Regions from separate parts of the Alteromonas sp. MTD1 genome, predicted to be linked through region 1. Evidence: predicted binding sites of a transcription regulator. Region 1 holds the regulator's gene; each other region holds the start of a gene.
What was found. Region 1 encodes sigma-54, which starts transcription at its own class of promoters, with help from an activator protein. Its sites were predicted from a motif close to GTTGGCACGNNNNTNGNNT; they were not measured.

Region 1 (4,269 bases):
CCCTATATACCGAGAGCAATTCGTCGCCTTGGGTGGTCTCGGCAGTAGAAGGAACCCTGTACAATAACGAACTTATTCAATTAGAAAACAATGTCGTTATTGAAAATCAAACCGGTGATGACTTTGTAAAAACCATCACAACGCAATACATACAAATAAATTTAGACAACAAGCAGATGACATCAGACCAAACAGTTGAAATACTAGGGTCACAGTATGTTATTCAAAGCAATGGGTTTAACGCGAACTTACGCACCCAAGAATACGAGCTTATCGATCATGTACAAACCACTTATTCCCCTAGCAACTAGCCTACTTTTAGCCTTGGCAAGCAGCGGTGTTGTTGCAAGCGAAGCCGACTTTAACAAGCCCATTAAGGTGGACTCAAAGTCGCAGTTTGTCGATGGGAAAAATAAAACATCATTATTTAAGGATGATGTTCGAATCTCTCAGGGCTCGTTAGTGATTAATGCTGACGAAGTAGAAGTTATCGCCACTGACGGCGAAGGAAGAGAAGTTTTCGTAGCGAGAGGAAACCCTGCAAGCTACTCTCAGCAGCTTGAAGACGGTACGCCGGTTTCGGCAAAGGCGAATGAAATTCGTTATGAGGTAGTCAACCGCACTATTGCGCTAACGGGTAAAGCCGAACTTAAGCAAGATACCAGCATGGTGCAAGGCGATAACATTACCTTCGACATGATTACAGAGCAATTGCTTGCAACTGGCGGTGACGATACCGATGGTGATGGCAGAGTAACCACCGTATTTACACCTGAAACCATTCGAAAAGCAAAGTCTCAAGACGACAAAAAAGACAACGAAGGTAACGAATAGTTATGGCGACGTTAAGTGCAAAGAACCTTGCAAAAGCCTATAAAGCAAGACAAGTCGTGCGCGACGTTAGCTTATCGGTATCAACAGGGCAAATTGTTGGGCTATTGGGTCCGAATGGCGCTGGTAAGACCACTACATTTTATATGATTGTCGGCCTTGTTCCGCTAGACAAAGGCAAAATTGAAATTGACGACAATGAGCTTACTCACCAACCTATGCATGAACGTGCACGCCGCGGAATTGGCTACCTCCCGCAGGAAGCGTCTATTTTTAGAAAGCTTACTGTGCATGAAAATATCATGGCTATTTTACAAACGCGTAAAGATTTAAATTCACAACAACAAGAAGAAGAAGCCGACGCACTACTTGATGAATTTAATATTAACCATATACGTAATAGTGCGGGGATGAGTTTGTCGGGCGGTGAAAGGCGTCGTGTTGAAATAGCGCGAGCGCTGGCGGCAAAACCACAGTTTATTTTGCTAGACGAACCATTTGCTGGTGTTGATCCTATATCAGTTAATGATATAAAGAAGATCATCCAACATCTTCGTGATAGAGGCATAGGCATTCTTATCACCGATCATAACGTACGAGAAACATTGGATGTTTGTGAGAAAGCGTACATTGTGAGTCATGGCGAATTAATTGCGCAGGGAACCGCAGAACAGGTTTTAAGTAATCAAAAAGTTAGGGATGTATACCTAGGCGAACAATTCAGGCTATAGTTAATGTAACCGGATTGTCATTTTTTCAGTTTCGCTCTTGGTGTATTCAATTTAAAGCATTTAAATAAGAAGTAGATGAAACCATCTTTACAGCTAAAATTTAGCCAACAACTTACCATGACACCTCAGCTTCAGCAGGCTATCAAACTGCTGCAGCTTTCTACGCTTGACCTTCAACAGGAAATTCAAGAAGCGCTGGACTCTAATCCGCTTTTAGAAGTTGAAGAAGGCAACGACGAACCTCAAGTTGAAAAGAATAACATCGACAACGACGACAGTGGCGATGTTCAACCGACGGCTTCAAGCGATACGTTAGAAGCCGGAGATGCGCTTGAAAAGAACGATTTACCAGACGAACTTCCTATAGACAGCACGTGGGATGAATACTACTCGGCCTCTTCTGCGCCAGCGCCTGGCCCAGCCAGTGATGACGAACAAATTTTTCAGGGCGAAACTACCGAAGATATCCAAGAACACCTACTATGGCAGATGCGTTTAACCCCTTTCTCTGATACAGACAGAGCCATTGCCATGGCAATTATCGACTCTATTGATGAGTCGGGTTATCTAACCGTGTCACTTGAAGATATTCTAGAAGCAGTAAACGCTGAGGAAGTGTTAGACGAAGACAGCGATGAGCTAATTGAAATGGATGAAGTAGAGTGCGTGTTAAAACGTATTCAAATGTTCGACCCCATTGGTTCTGGCTCACGTTCTCCACAAGAGTGCCTTATGGTGCAGCTACGTCAGTTCTCTGAGGACACACCGTGGCTTGCTGAAGCCAAGCAGCTTATTGAAGAATATTCAGACCTTCTTAGCAGTAAAGACTACCGTACGCTCATGCGTAAAAGCCGTTTGAAAGAAGATCAGCTTCGCGAAGCAATGCGCTTGCTGCAAACCTTGAATCCTCGCCCTGGTAGTGCTTTAGTTACTAAAGAACCCGAGTACGTTATTCCAGACGTATCGGTTACTAAAAAGAACGGGCGCTGGGTGGTAGAGCTAAACCCTGATAGCCTGCCAAAACTTAGCGTTAATCAACAATATGCTGCAATGAGTCGTCGTGCAAAAAACAGTAGCGACTCGCAGTTTATTCGCTCACACATGCAAGAAGCCAAATGGTTTATCAAAAGCCTAGAGTCGCGTAACGACACCTTAATGAAGGTTGCTAATTGTATTGTGCAGCAACAGATGGGCTTTTTTGAGCATGGCCCAGAAATGATGAAACCAATGGTTCTCAATGATGTCGCAGAAATGGTAGATATGCACGAATCCACTATTTCACGCGTCACCACGCAAAAGTATATGCATACGCCACGCGGTATATTCGAATTGAAGTATTTCTTCTCGAGCCACGTAGCAACCGAGTCGGGTGGTGAGTGTTCATCTACTGCGATACGTGCATTGATCAAGAAGTTAGTGGCAGCTGAAAAACCTAGCAAGCCGCTAAGTGATAGCAAGATTGCTTCATTGTTGGCCGAACAAGGCATTAAAGTTGCCCGGCGAACAATAGCAAAATACCGGGAGTCGTTATCGATCCCGCCGTCGAACCAACGCAAAAGCCTTATTTAACGGGCTACATAATATAAGGAAGACGAAATATGCAAATCAACCTTACTGGTCATCATGTCGAAATCACCGACTCTTTGCGTAATTATGTCGATACGAAGTTCAGCAAACTTGAACGTCACTTTGATCACATTTCTAATGTGCATGTCATCCTGAACGTTGAAAAATTAAATCAGAAAGCCGAAGCGACAGTTCACTTAAGTGGCGCTGAAGTATTCGCATCCTCAGAAAATACCGACATGTATGCGGCGATTGACAGCATGGTTGATAAGCTCGACCGGCAGGTAATCAAGCATAAGGAAAAACTCAAAAAACATTAGTAGTTAATTAAGTATGGATATACAAGCCATCGTAAGTTTGGACCGCACCGAGTGTGCGGTTCAATGTAATAGTAAAAAGCGTATTCTAGAAATCATTGCCGACATTGCGGCTAAAAATAATGAAAATATAGACGGCGCTACGGTATTAAACAGCCTAATGTCGCGAGAGCGTATGGGGAGCACCGGCATTGGAAACGGTATCGCCCTTCCCCATGGACGCTTAGCTGGTCTTGATAGAGTTATTGCAATTGTAGTAACCAGTACACCAGCAATCGATTTTGATGCTATTGATGAAAAGCCAGTAGATATCTTTTTTGCGCTTTTGGTTCCGGAAGAGCAAACTGAAGGCCACCTTCAAACGCTTGCCACCGTTGCGGGCAAACTGAACAACAAAGACACCGTAAAAGCAATAAGACGCGCTACCACCAGCGACGATATAGTAAAAGCGCTGGGCTAACGCCGTAATAGATATAACCTCACTGCAATAAGCAGTGCGAGCTTAAGATTTTAATAAAGGGAGAGGCAAGGTGAAGCTGATTATTATCAGTGGTCGTTCAGGCTCAGGGAAATCGGTCGCACTGCGAGCGTTAGAGGATTTAGGGTACTATTGCGTAGACAATATTCCCGTGAACTTACTGCCTACCCTAACCCACACTGTGGTTGATGAATACGACCAAGTGGCAGTAAGCATTGATGTTCGAAACCTACCTAAAAACCCCAATGAATTGGTAGAAATACTCGACTATCTACCTAGCTCGTGGTCGATGACTATCGTGTATATCGATGCCAGTGATGACGTTTTGGTAAAGCGTTTCAGCGAG
Region 2 (4,269 bases), on a different contig from region 1:
AGCAAAGCTACGCTGTGCAAAAACAAAAAGCTGATATGGTCGTAAAAAAAGCACAATCACAGTGTGCAGAATTAATGGGGGAACCGAGTGTTTTGGCCGCTATTGTGGCTGCAGGTGCTTTTAAAGGTGCTACAAGTCCGAATGCGGCTCAACAACGTAAAAGTGCTTTAACATCAATTGCTAAAACTGGGCTTTTTAATCTGTTTCACTGACCAACTTAATAAAGAGAAAATAACAATGAACAAAACCTCGCGCGTTTCACAATTTTACAAAACCAGCCTTATCCTAAGCACATCGCTTCTTTTTCTAAACACATTATCGGGTTGCGCCTCTGCTCCCATCGCAGCGCCTACGCCATATAAAGCATCCACAGTAAAATCGAGTTATGGCTATTCAAGCAAAAAAGTATCTGAGTCAGACTATGTTGTGTTATTTAAAGCCACCGACAAAACCCCTGCCGACCTAGTTCAACAGTATGCGCTTCATCGCGCCGCAGAGATTGCCGAAAAACAAAACTTTTCACACCTAGAAATTGTGAAAACAAATGTTGAAAGAAAGCCACAGTTAGCCAGAGAAGTAGTGGCCTCCAACGAACCGCCTCAGGCCTTTCAAAATACCCAGTGCACAATGTCTGGATGTGAAGAGGTAGCACAACCTATGGCTGGCGCCACCAGTAACGACATTGTGAAAACCCAAATCAACGACGTGTACTACACCATAACGGTGAAAATGGCTAATAGTGCAGCAAGCTTGGGCAAAAAAGCATTTAGCACAAGGAGCGTTCTAGAAACACCACTAAAAAAGAAGAAGTAGCGAGTCTCAAAAATCGAGCTTCGCCGGCAACGAGTATGTTTTTGTGATTGCTTCACGCTCTTTTTTGGCAGTTAGACTTAACTTAATTTTCTATTAATGAGTTTTTAATGTTGTAAAAAAGTAAGCGTAATCATTGGTGTATAGACTTAACCACATGAGATGCAAAACGTAAGTTATGCAGTAAAGATTACTCAGTTATATATGCCAATGACGAAGGAGTCATATCATGAAAAAACTAACTACGCTAACTACCAAAATTGCTGCTACCGCTGCCGCTGTTATTCTTGTTACTGGTTGTAGTGCCGTTGCGAAACCACAAATGACTGCTGCTAACAGTGCACCGATAATAAAGGCTGACGCACTAAACAACGCGCTACTGTACTCAGACGAGTGCATTACAGAGCGCGAAGTTGTAGAGGCGCAAAAGATGTGGGGTAAGGGTATTGTTCGAATTGGTGCCGTATTTACAGATAAGGGTGATTACTCAAAAGAAGCAGCCGACTTTATTCAGGACATGTATGGTTACGACCTAAGTAGCGTATTGTTCAAGCCTACGCTTGCAGCCAACGATCAGTTCCGTGGAAGCTTTGATGCTGCATTGTCTTATTTTGTAGGTGGAAACGACGCCTACGCGGAAGACAAAGGCTTCGCAATTAAGCCATACACTAACGTGAAGTTTGATAACGTAGGCATTATTAACAACAGCTGCAGAATGGCCGTTGCGATGGGTAACTACTTCTTTACCGACACAAGCGGTGGCGAAACAAAAGTGGAATACACCTTTGCCTATGTGAAAGACCGTGAAGGCGACCTTCGTATTGTTGCCCACCAGTCATCACTACCTTACAACCCTAACAGCAACTAAGTCGTGATAGGTTATTATTCAAGGTGAAGCGTATTGGCGCGCTCTATCCATTCCAAGTCTTTGGTTTGCTCATCTAGCGTGCCTTTCGCATCTTCTAAGAAGATTTGACAAAAGTAGTCTACCGCGGGAAGTTTCTCGCGGTAGCGCTTTAGCTGAACTTCCATTTCTTTCATAGCGTTAGAAAATTCACCATTAGATTTGGACAGCTCGTAGTCACACTTTAGGTAAGCGCACAGTACATCGGCAGCCTTTGCCAAGGTTACGTGGGCATCTTCTTTATCTTGCTCAATAAGCGGCTTATAGCGCGCCTGTAATGCCTCAGGCAATGTTTTGATTAGCATCGACTCGAATCTACGCTCTAACTTCTTAATTGCTGCTGTAGTTTCTGGGTCATGATATTTCACCGGGCTTGGGATATCACTCATTCCTGCTATTTCACTGCCTTCATGAAAAATAGCCATAGCAGCAACACGATCAGGGTTTATCTTTTCATTAAAAATATCGCACGCAATGGCGCCTAGCATATGTGCCACGACAGAAGCCTCGTATATATGTGTTGAAAGCATCTCTTCTTGGAACTGCGCCATTAGCGGCCAACGCTTTACATTACGCGCCCGCTGCATTAAACCAATAAATGCTGAATGCGTGTTTGCCATACCCTTCCCTTTTATTCGAATATCTTAATTCATTTATATCAACACTATTTAAGATAGATTGCTATCTTTTCACCAATTCCAGCTTTAACTGAATTGTGTAAAAAGTGCAAAAATTCATGTAAGCCGTTTATAAACAATATTCAAAGCTGATGTAAAAAACACAGTAAAAAGGCCACTTTATCATTAAAAACAAAAACTTAACAAAACAGGCACAAAGCTAGCATTAACTAATATGAACTTCATGGAAGCAATAAGAGGATATCGTTATGTTAGGTTGGGCCATTACATTTTTTATAATCGCCATTATTGCAGCAGTTTTTGGTTTTGGTGGTATTGCAGGAGCAGCTACAGGTATTGCGCAGTTTTTATTCTTTATTTTTATCGCGCTACTTGTAATCTCGCTTGTCGCTAATGCCTTACGCGGTCGGGCACCTCGCGCATAGTCCGCTAGCGCATTAATAGCAATACTATATACATTTTAGGAAAAGGAGTAAGGATATGTTTTCATTTAAAAATCTTTCAAAGGTACTAGTAGCATCAGCTTTCGCACTGTCATTAGCAGCATGTGGTGATGGTGAAGCAGAAGACGCTGGCGAAGAGCTAGATGAAATTGTTACTGACGCAGGTAACGCGGTTGAAGACGCTTGTGAAGATGTGAAAGAAGGCGTAGGCGCAGAAGATAAAGACTGTTAATAGCATTCTTTTCTGTCCCAACAAAAAGCCAGACGTAGTGTCTGGCTTTTTTTATTGGGTTCACTTAAGTATGTATTGAAAGACCTTTTATACGGCCTTCAATGGCGCTGCACTTACACTTCCTGTCCGCCTAACTCTAGCGCAAGGTCGTCTAATGTAGAAAGCGTGGCATCGAACTCGCCTAATACGTAACGATACTTAACGCTTACATGATGATCGCTTCGACCAAACTTAACGCGTAAGCCTTCGGCATCGATATGCTTTACCGTGTTCAGAAACCGATAGGCCGACATTTCTGTTTCAAACTGATACTCGACATGATTCTCCATTTACGAGACAACCTCAGGGTTCGTTTGAATAACATTGATGATGCGCTGCTTAAGGTGCTCTTCCTCAGCCGAGATATTGCCGTGAGAAAGCCATTGAGACAACAGTTCACGTGCACTAGCAGACTCACCGTTTTCAAGCTTGGCCGTCATCATTTGAAGCTGCACACTGGTGCGTGTGCTGCTTTCACTTTCAGGGCTTGGTACGTCACAGGCTACCTCAAGCGCCACAGTTAACCACGCACGATTGTGAGTAGTGTCAGCGCTTGATGCACCTTCTATTAGAGTTGCCCAGCGCTTACCAAGTGTATTTGTCATAGCGTTAATATCATCTTCGCTTGCCGACTCACCCGCTTGCAAAAGACCAACTAGCGCTTCGGCTTTCGCTACGACGGCTTGGTTCCTTTTTTCGCGCTCAAACGCCTTACGCTTCGTTTTGATGTCATCAATACGACGCTGCACTTTTAGTCGCTGTGGTTTTGGTAGCGCTTCAGACTGTTCGATAACGTCACTGATTGCTGCATTAAACACGTCGTAGTCAGCGTTTATCTCTAACGACGATAAAGACTGTATTAGTGCTTCCAACTGTGAGTTTGCTTCGTTGTTTTGAGATTTTCTTTGTGCTTTTAAGTTATCGAAAACAGCATCATTTGCTTTCTTAAACTCTGCCCACAATTTACTTTCCTCACGTTTTCCGGCATGTCCTATCGCTTTCCATGCGCGCTGAGCTTCTTGCGCTTCATCTGCTGCAGCGTTTATGTCTTCCGCGTCTACAAGCGTTTTCACTTGCTCAACAAGCTTGCGTTTTTGAACTTGGTTCTGTGATTGCCAATCGTTCACACGTTTTGAGATAGGCGCAGAGCTTTGTTTCCACTGTTGTTTTAAACCTTCATAAACGCTTTGCTCTACCTGACCA
Region 3 (4,269 bases), on a different contig from region 1:
TTGGAAACTCAATAGTTAGTTGAGCCCTCATTTGCTGAGCAATTGCCATAAGAAGCAGTGCCAGTAATGCTAAACAAGTTGACGCAATTTTAGACCAAGTCATAGGTGCAGAGAGTTCTCAACGTATTAAACAAATGAGCAGATTTGTTGAATTACAATCGATACTCATTTAACACTTTTCTATACGTATAGCACGCCAAACAGGGAAAACCAATTGTCATTTTGGAGGGTATTTAGAGCGTGTTGACCTTCTCGGTACTCTTTTTGTTCATTCCAAGCGAGTTTCAGGCAATGAACGAGTTGCGTGGTTTGGTTATTCCAAATTAGCAACGAGAAAAGCAGCATGAGGCTCGCTTGGATGAACCTTTCAGGCAGCAATTGTTTAGTATTTATCCTGCGTCTGTGCACACTGATGAAGATAGCTACATTATATGTACACTTCCTTGTCTAAATGCTAAACACTTTGCTGCAAAAACGTACCGAGAAGGTCAACACGCTCTAGCCCGACTATTTTTTAACAACAAAGTCCTGCTCTTGAATATTTGCAATGATTCCCTCTTCCTTACTGACAAGCGTAGAAGATTTTGCATAAGCGGTTTTTACTACGAATGTTCCGGGATAGAGCTTGTACTGTAGGTACTTACGTCCGCGGCTGTCAGTCAGCTCTTTCGCTTGATACAAGAACAACTCGTCGTTTACATCAATGCCGTTATCTCGCCCAAGTGATACTGACACTTTGTCATAAGTAACGCCTAGAACGCGCCCTGTTACTGGCTGACAGGCCACCGTTTCTTGGATGTCGAGTATTGCTGTTTGAAGTGTTTTATCGATGGCTTTACCATATTGCGTGCGCCAGAACATTGCAGAAAATTCATCTACTATTTCAAAACGATCGAATTCCCAAGGTGCTTCATTTTGATAGGTGTTGCTAAACAACTGTCCACCGCTCACGCCATCATAAACCCTCAGCGTAATACGAAAATTACGCATGGATTCACCGTTTGCCCAAGGCAAAAACACGGAAGGCGCTTCTGTGGTAATACTTAAATCATCAATGGTGCCGACCACCACGAACTGTGTATTGCTAAGTGTCGACAGTGTTCTTACATTTTCATCAGTAAACTCATTTTTGAATTTAGCGGTATGCGGTGCAATGTGAGTCATTTTCATTGCCTGCGTGTTCAGGCGCATTGTTTCTGCAAAACGTTGAGTTACCGCCTCGTCAAAATGGGTAATGCTGCCTTGCGCTAACTGTTGGCGGTTACGCACAAGAAAATGGGTGCTAGAAAAGTGTTTTTCATCATTTTGCGCGCTACAGGTTTTCATTTTTGGAAAGATGTCGGCTCTTACACTTACCGTTACCATACCATCGCTATACACTTCGTCGATGAGCTCGAGGTGTTCAACTTCACCTGTTGAGCGAATGGTCATTTCCTCGTTTTCTAATAGGCCGTTAGTAAGCGTATGCACGCTCTGAATAGAGGCGCCAGCAAATAGCATGGCTTGTTTTAGCGCTTCTTCAGTCGCTACGCGTTTTGCTTGGGCTCTATTGCCATCAATAACCTTCGCCTGCCCCTTTGCCTCGAACCAAGCGGCATGGCTTTGCCCTCCGTTTAAGAAAAGTAGGCAAGTTAGCGCCATTATTTTCATCATGAAAGCGATATTAAGCATAGATTTAGCATGTAGCACATGGCACCTCTGCATAACTAGTTTGTGCTTTGCCACTGGCTTTTTATATACAAAGCAAGTGTCATATTGAATTTCGTTAACAAGCTATGCCAGAACAGTGCCAGAAAAGCGCCATAAAAAAGTAAACGAGAGCTGGACTAAAGCTGGCTTAAAACAAACGGGCTTACTTTTTGCTTACTTTTATGAAGTCAAATTAAACGCCGTTTCTTTGTAAAGGAAACAGTTAAAGGCCTCAGTGCTTTGTAAGGAGTAACCTTATGTCGTTACCAATGTTTTTGCGCATGCGCTCTGTGTGCAGGTTTGCAGCGATTGCCGTCGTTTTGGGAATAACCGGCTGCGGGATAATCGACAAACATGTCGAGTATGAAACCATCGAGCCCGACACTTACCCAACGCTCACGGCAATAGGCTATGCGCCTATAATGTCTCAGCGAGGAGAAAGCGACAGTGTAAAACGCATTATGGCGATGAAAGCGTCCAAACTTGATGCTTACAGAGAGCTTGCTGAACAGGTTTATGGTCAGAAGCTACAGGGCGATCAGGTGTTATCCAGCCTGGTTGTTGAAAGCGAAACCCTAAGAGCATCAGTAGAAGGTGTTATTCGTGGTGCGAAAGTTGTGAAAGCTTACCCTGTAGGTGATGACACGTATGTTACCGAACTATCGTTAGATATGAAGCAGGTATATGATTTGTATTTAACCACTGCAAAGCCAAGAAGGGTCAGGGAAGTTAAGTATTACTAACAAGTAATGTTTAGTTAATAGGTTGTAGCAAGTAGAATCAAAAAACGCCCATCAGGTGGGCGTTTAACGTTGAACGCCTTAAATCACGACCACGTTTAGGCGCTTACCCCCGAACCTAAAGTTCCACCTTTAGGTTTGCCTTTTTTGTCATAAGTCAGCGACTCTTTTGCTCGCACTTCCATCATCAAATTCCGCAAATGTGTGAGGCGTAGCTGTCCTTGCTCAACGGCTTTTTGATTAACTTGAGTGCGATACTTGCAGTCTTCTAACAGTGATTTGGCTTGCTCCATCAGCGCGTCGTCTTCAGCTTGCATACTGCCTTGAGCGCTAATAGCATTTTCAATTTCAACGTCAGTTTTCTGTATAACTTCTAACAGCTGTGTTTTGTCATCAAGCAGTTTCATCAATGGCTCTGCTTCGCGTGAGCTAATAAGCTGCAGCTCTTTCTCAAGCACTGCAGCAAGAGTAGAAAGGTGTTCAACCTGTCTTTTTAAAAGCTCTGAAACAGATGATGTTTGTGACGTCACACAGTGTCCTTAACAGTGAATTACTTTGAACTAAAAATCTCAGATTCCAGCTTTGCTATTTTATTCGCTAAAACCTCTGGATTTACTCGATACTCGCCGCTTTGAATCGCTTTTTTAAGGCGATCAACCTTTTCTTGGTTTACTGGCGCTTCAGAGCCTTTTTTCTGAACCTGATTTAACTGTTGTGCAGATTGCGTCAATGAAACTGAATCTTGACGTGGTGCTGCGGGCGCAGCCGCTGCATTTTGTGCAGACGTTTGCTGCTGAGATTGCTGCGTTTGATTTTGCTGAGCAACCTTACCATTATCAACAGGGGTTTTGGGTAATCCATTGTTTATATTGTTAATTGCCATTTTAATTCCTCACTACCTTTTTGCCTCTGTAAGAGGTATCGGCCGCAGAGCCTTTTTCTTTAGCCTTTTTCTCAACAAAAAGGAACGTATTGAGAGCCTCAATCACAAGTGTATCACGACTTCTTCCGAACTGGCGACTCTTGCTACTACCGCTTTCTGGCTACTGGCGTTAATAACCTTGATACTGTCGCCTACAACACCGTCCTGTTGGGCAATTCCAGCTGTTTTTACTCTCATTCCTGCAACTTCAGCGGTAATTGTAATGCGATCGCCCTTACAGATAAAACATAGCATATTAGCTTGTACTGCTTGTCCGTTGGTTGCTCTGCGCTTCATGCGGGCACCTACCACACTATCGATGTCACTAAATGCGGTGTGGCGTAGTCGCTTAACATCAATTTTAGCAAGCGTTAAATTTGAAGATGTGAGCACGGTACCAGGGCTGACGGCACCTTGTAGCACCACTATTTCTTTTGTCCTAGTCACCTGGCCACTAGTAAACAAGTACCAGTCGTTGTTTCGGCAGCTTACTCTTACAGAGATATACGATTGAGCCAGTGCTTCCTCTGACGCATTGTACTGAAACCCGGTAGGGCAGTTGGGTATATTTATTCGTTCATCAATTTCCACTATTGATATATCAAGGTCGGTGTCGCCAGACGCTTCATTAAGCTGCGATAGTAAATATTGTTTGGCTCCTTCCTCCACTTCGGCGTGTTGTGAAGTCGATGCCGTCGCGGTTGCTGAAATAAACAACAGCGCTGACACAGCCCAAAATTGAGCAATATTGAAATGTAGGCGAATATTTGTTTGTTTCATCGTAATTTTTCGTGTTCAGTTAGTGAGTTATTGACTATGCTTAATAATCTCAACGCAGCAAACGCGCTTAAGTAACACTCTGTTTGGCCGATAACCAACAAAGCGTCATTTTTCTGTCGTTTAACCTGCAAAAATTTA

Region 2: the regulator sigma-54 is predicted to act here: its motif matches at 2,540-2,558, upstream of ACGHAV_RS13220 (DUF1328 family protein).
Region 3: the regulator sigma-54 is predicted to act here: its motif matches at 1,776-1,794, upstream of ACGHAV_RS08440 (flagellar assembly protein T N-terminal domain-containing protein).

Annotation. Positions count from the first base shown of each region.
Region 1 is NZ_BTGG01000008.1:229,395-233,663, reverse strand. It holds gene lptC (LPS export ABC transporter periplasmic protein LptC) at 1-311, shown strand, start outside; gene lptA (lipopolysaccharide transport periplasmic protein LptA) at 280-834, shown strand; gene lptB (LPS export ABC transporter ATP-binding protein) at 837-1,562, shown strand; gene ACGHAV_RS12660 (RNA polymerase factor sigma-54) at 1,638-3,131, shown strand; gene hpf (ribosome hibernation promoting factor) at 3,161-3,448, shown strand; gene ptsN (PTS IIA-like nitrogen regulatory protein PtsN) at 3,462-3,905, shown strand; gene rapZ (RNase adapter RapZ) at 3,976-4,269, shown strand, end outside.
Region 2 is NZ_BTGG01000009.1:75,989-80,257, forward strand. It holds gene ACGHAV_RS13200 (hypothetical protein) at 1-212, shown strand, start outside; gene ACGHAV_RS13205 (hypothetical protein) at 238-813, shown strand; gene ACGHAV_RS13210 (phosphoribosyl-AMP cyclohydrolase) at 1,040-1,678, shown strand; gene yfbR (5'-deoxynucleotidase) at 1,693-2,334, opposite strand; gene ACGHAV_RS13220 (DUF1328 family protein) at 2,601-2,777, shown strand; gene ACGHAV_RS13225 (hypothetical protein) at 2,833-3,027, shown strand; gene ACGHAV_RS13230 (hypothetical protein) at 3,141-3,356, opposite strand; gene ACGHAV_RS13235 (DUF349 domain-containing protein) at 3,357-4,269, opposite strand, start outside.
Region 3 is NZ_BTGG01000005.1:191,425-195,693, forward strand. It holds gene ACGHAV_RS08435 (transglutaminase-like cysteine peptidase) at 1-103, opposite strand, end outside; gene ACGHAV_RS08440 (flagellar assembly protein T N-terminal domain-containing protein) at 508-1,689, opposite strand; gene ACGHAV_RS08445 (LPP20 family lipoprotein) at 1,959-2,432, shown strand; gene flgN (flagellar export chaperone FlgN) at 2,528-2,959, opposite strand; gene flgM (flagellar biosynthesis anti-sigma factor FlgM) at 2,980-3,312, opposite strand; gene flgA (flagellar basal body P-ring formation chaperone FlgA) at 3,415-4,131, opposite strand.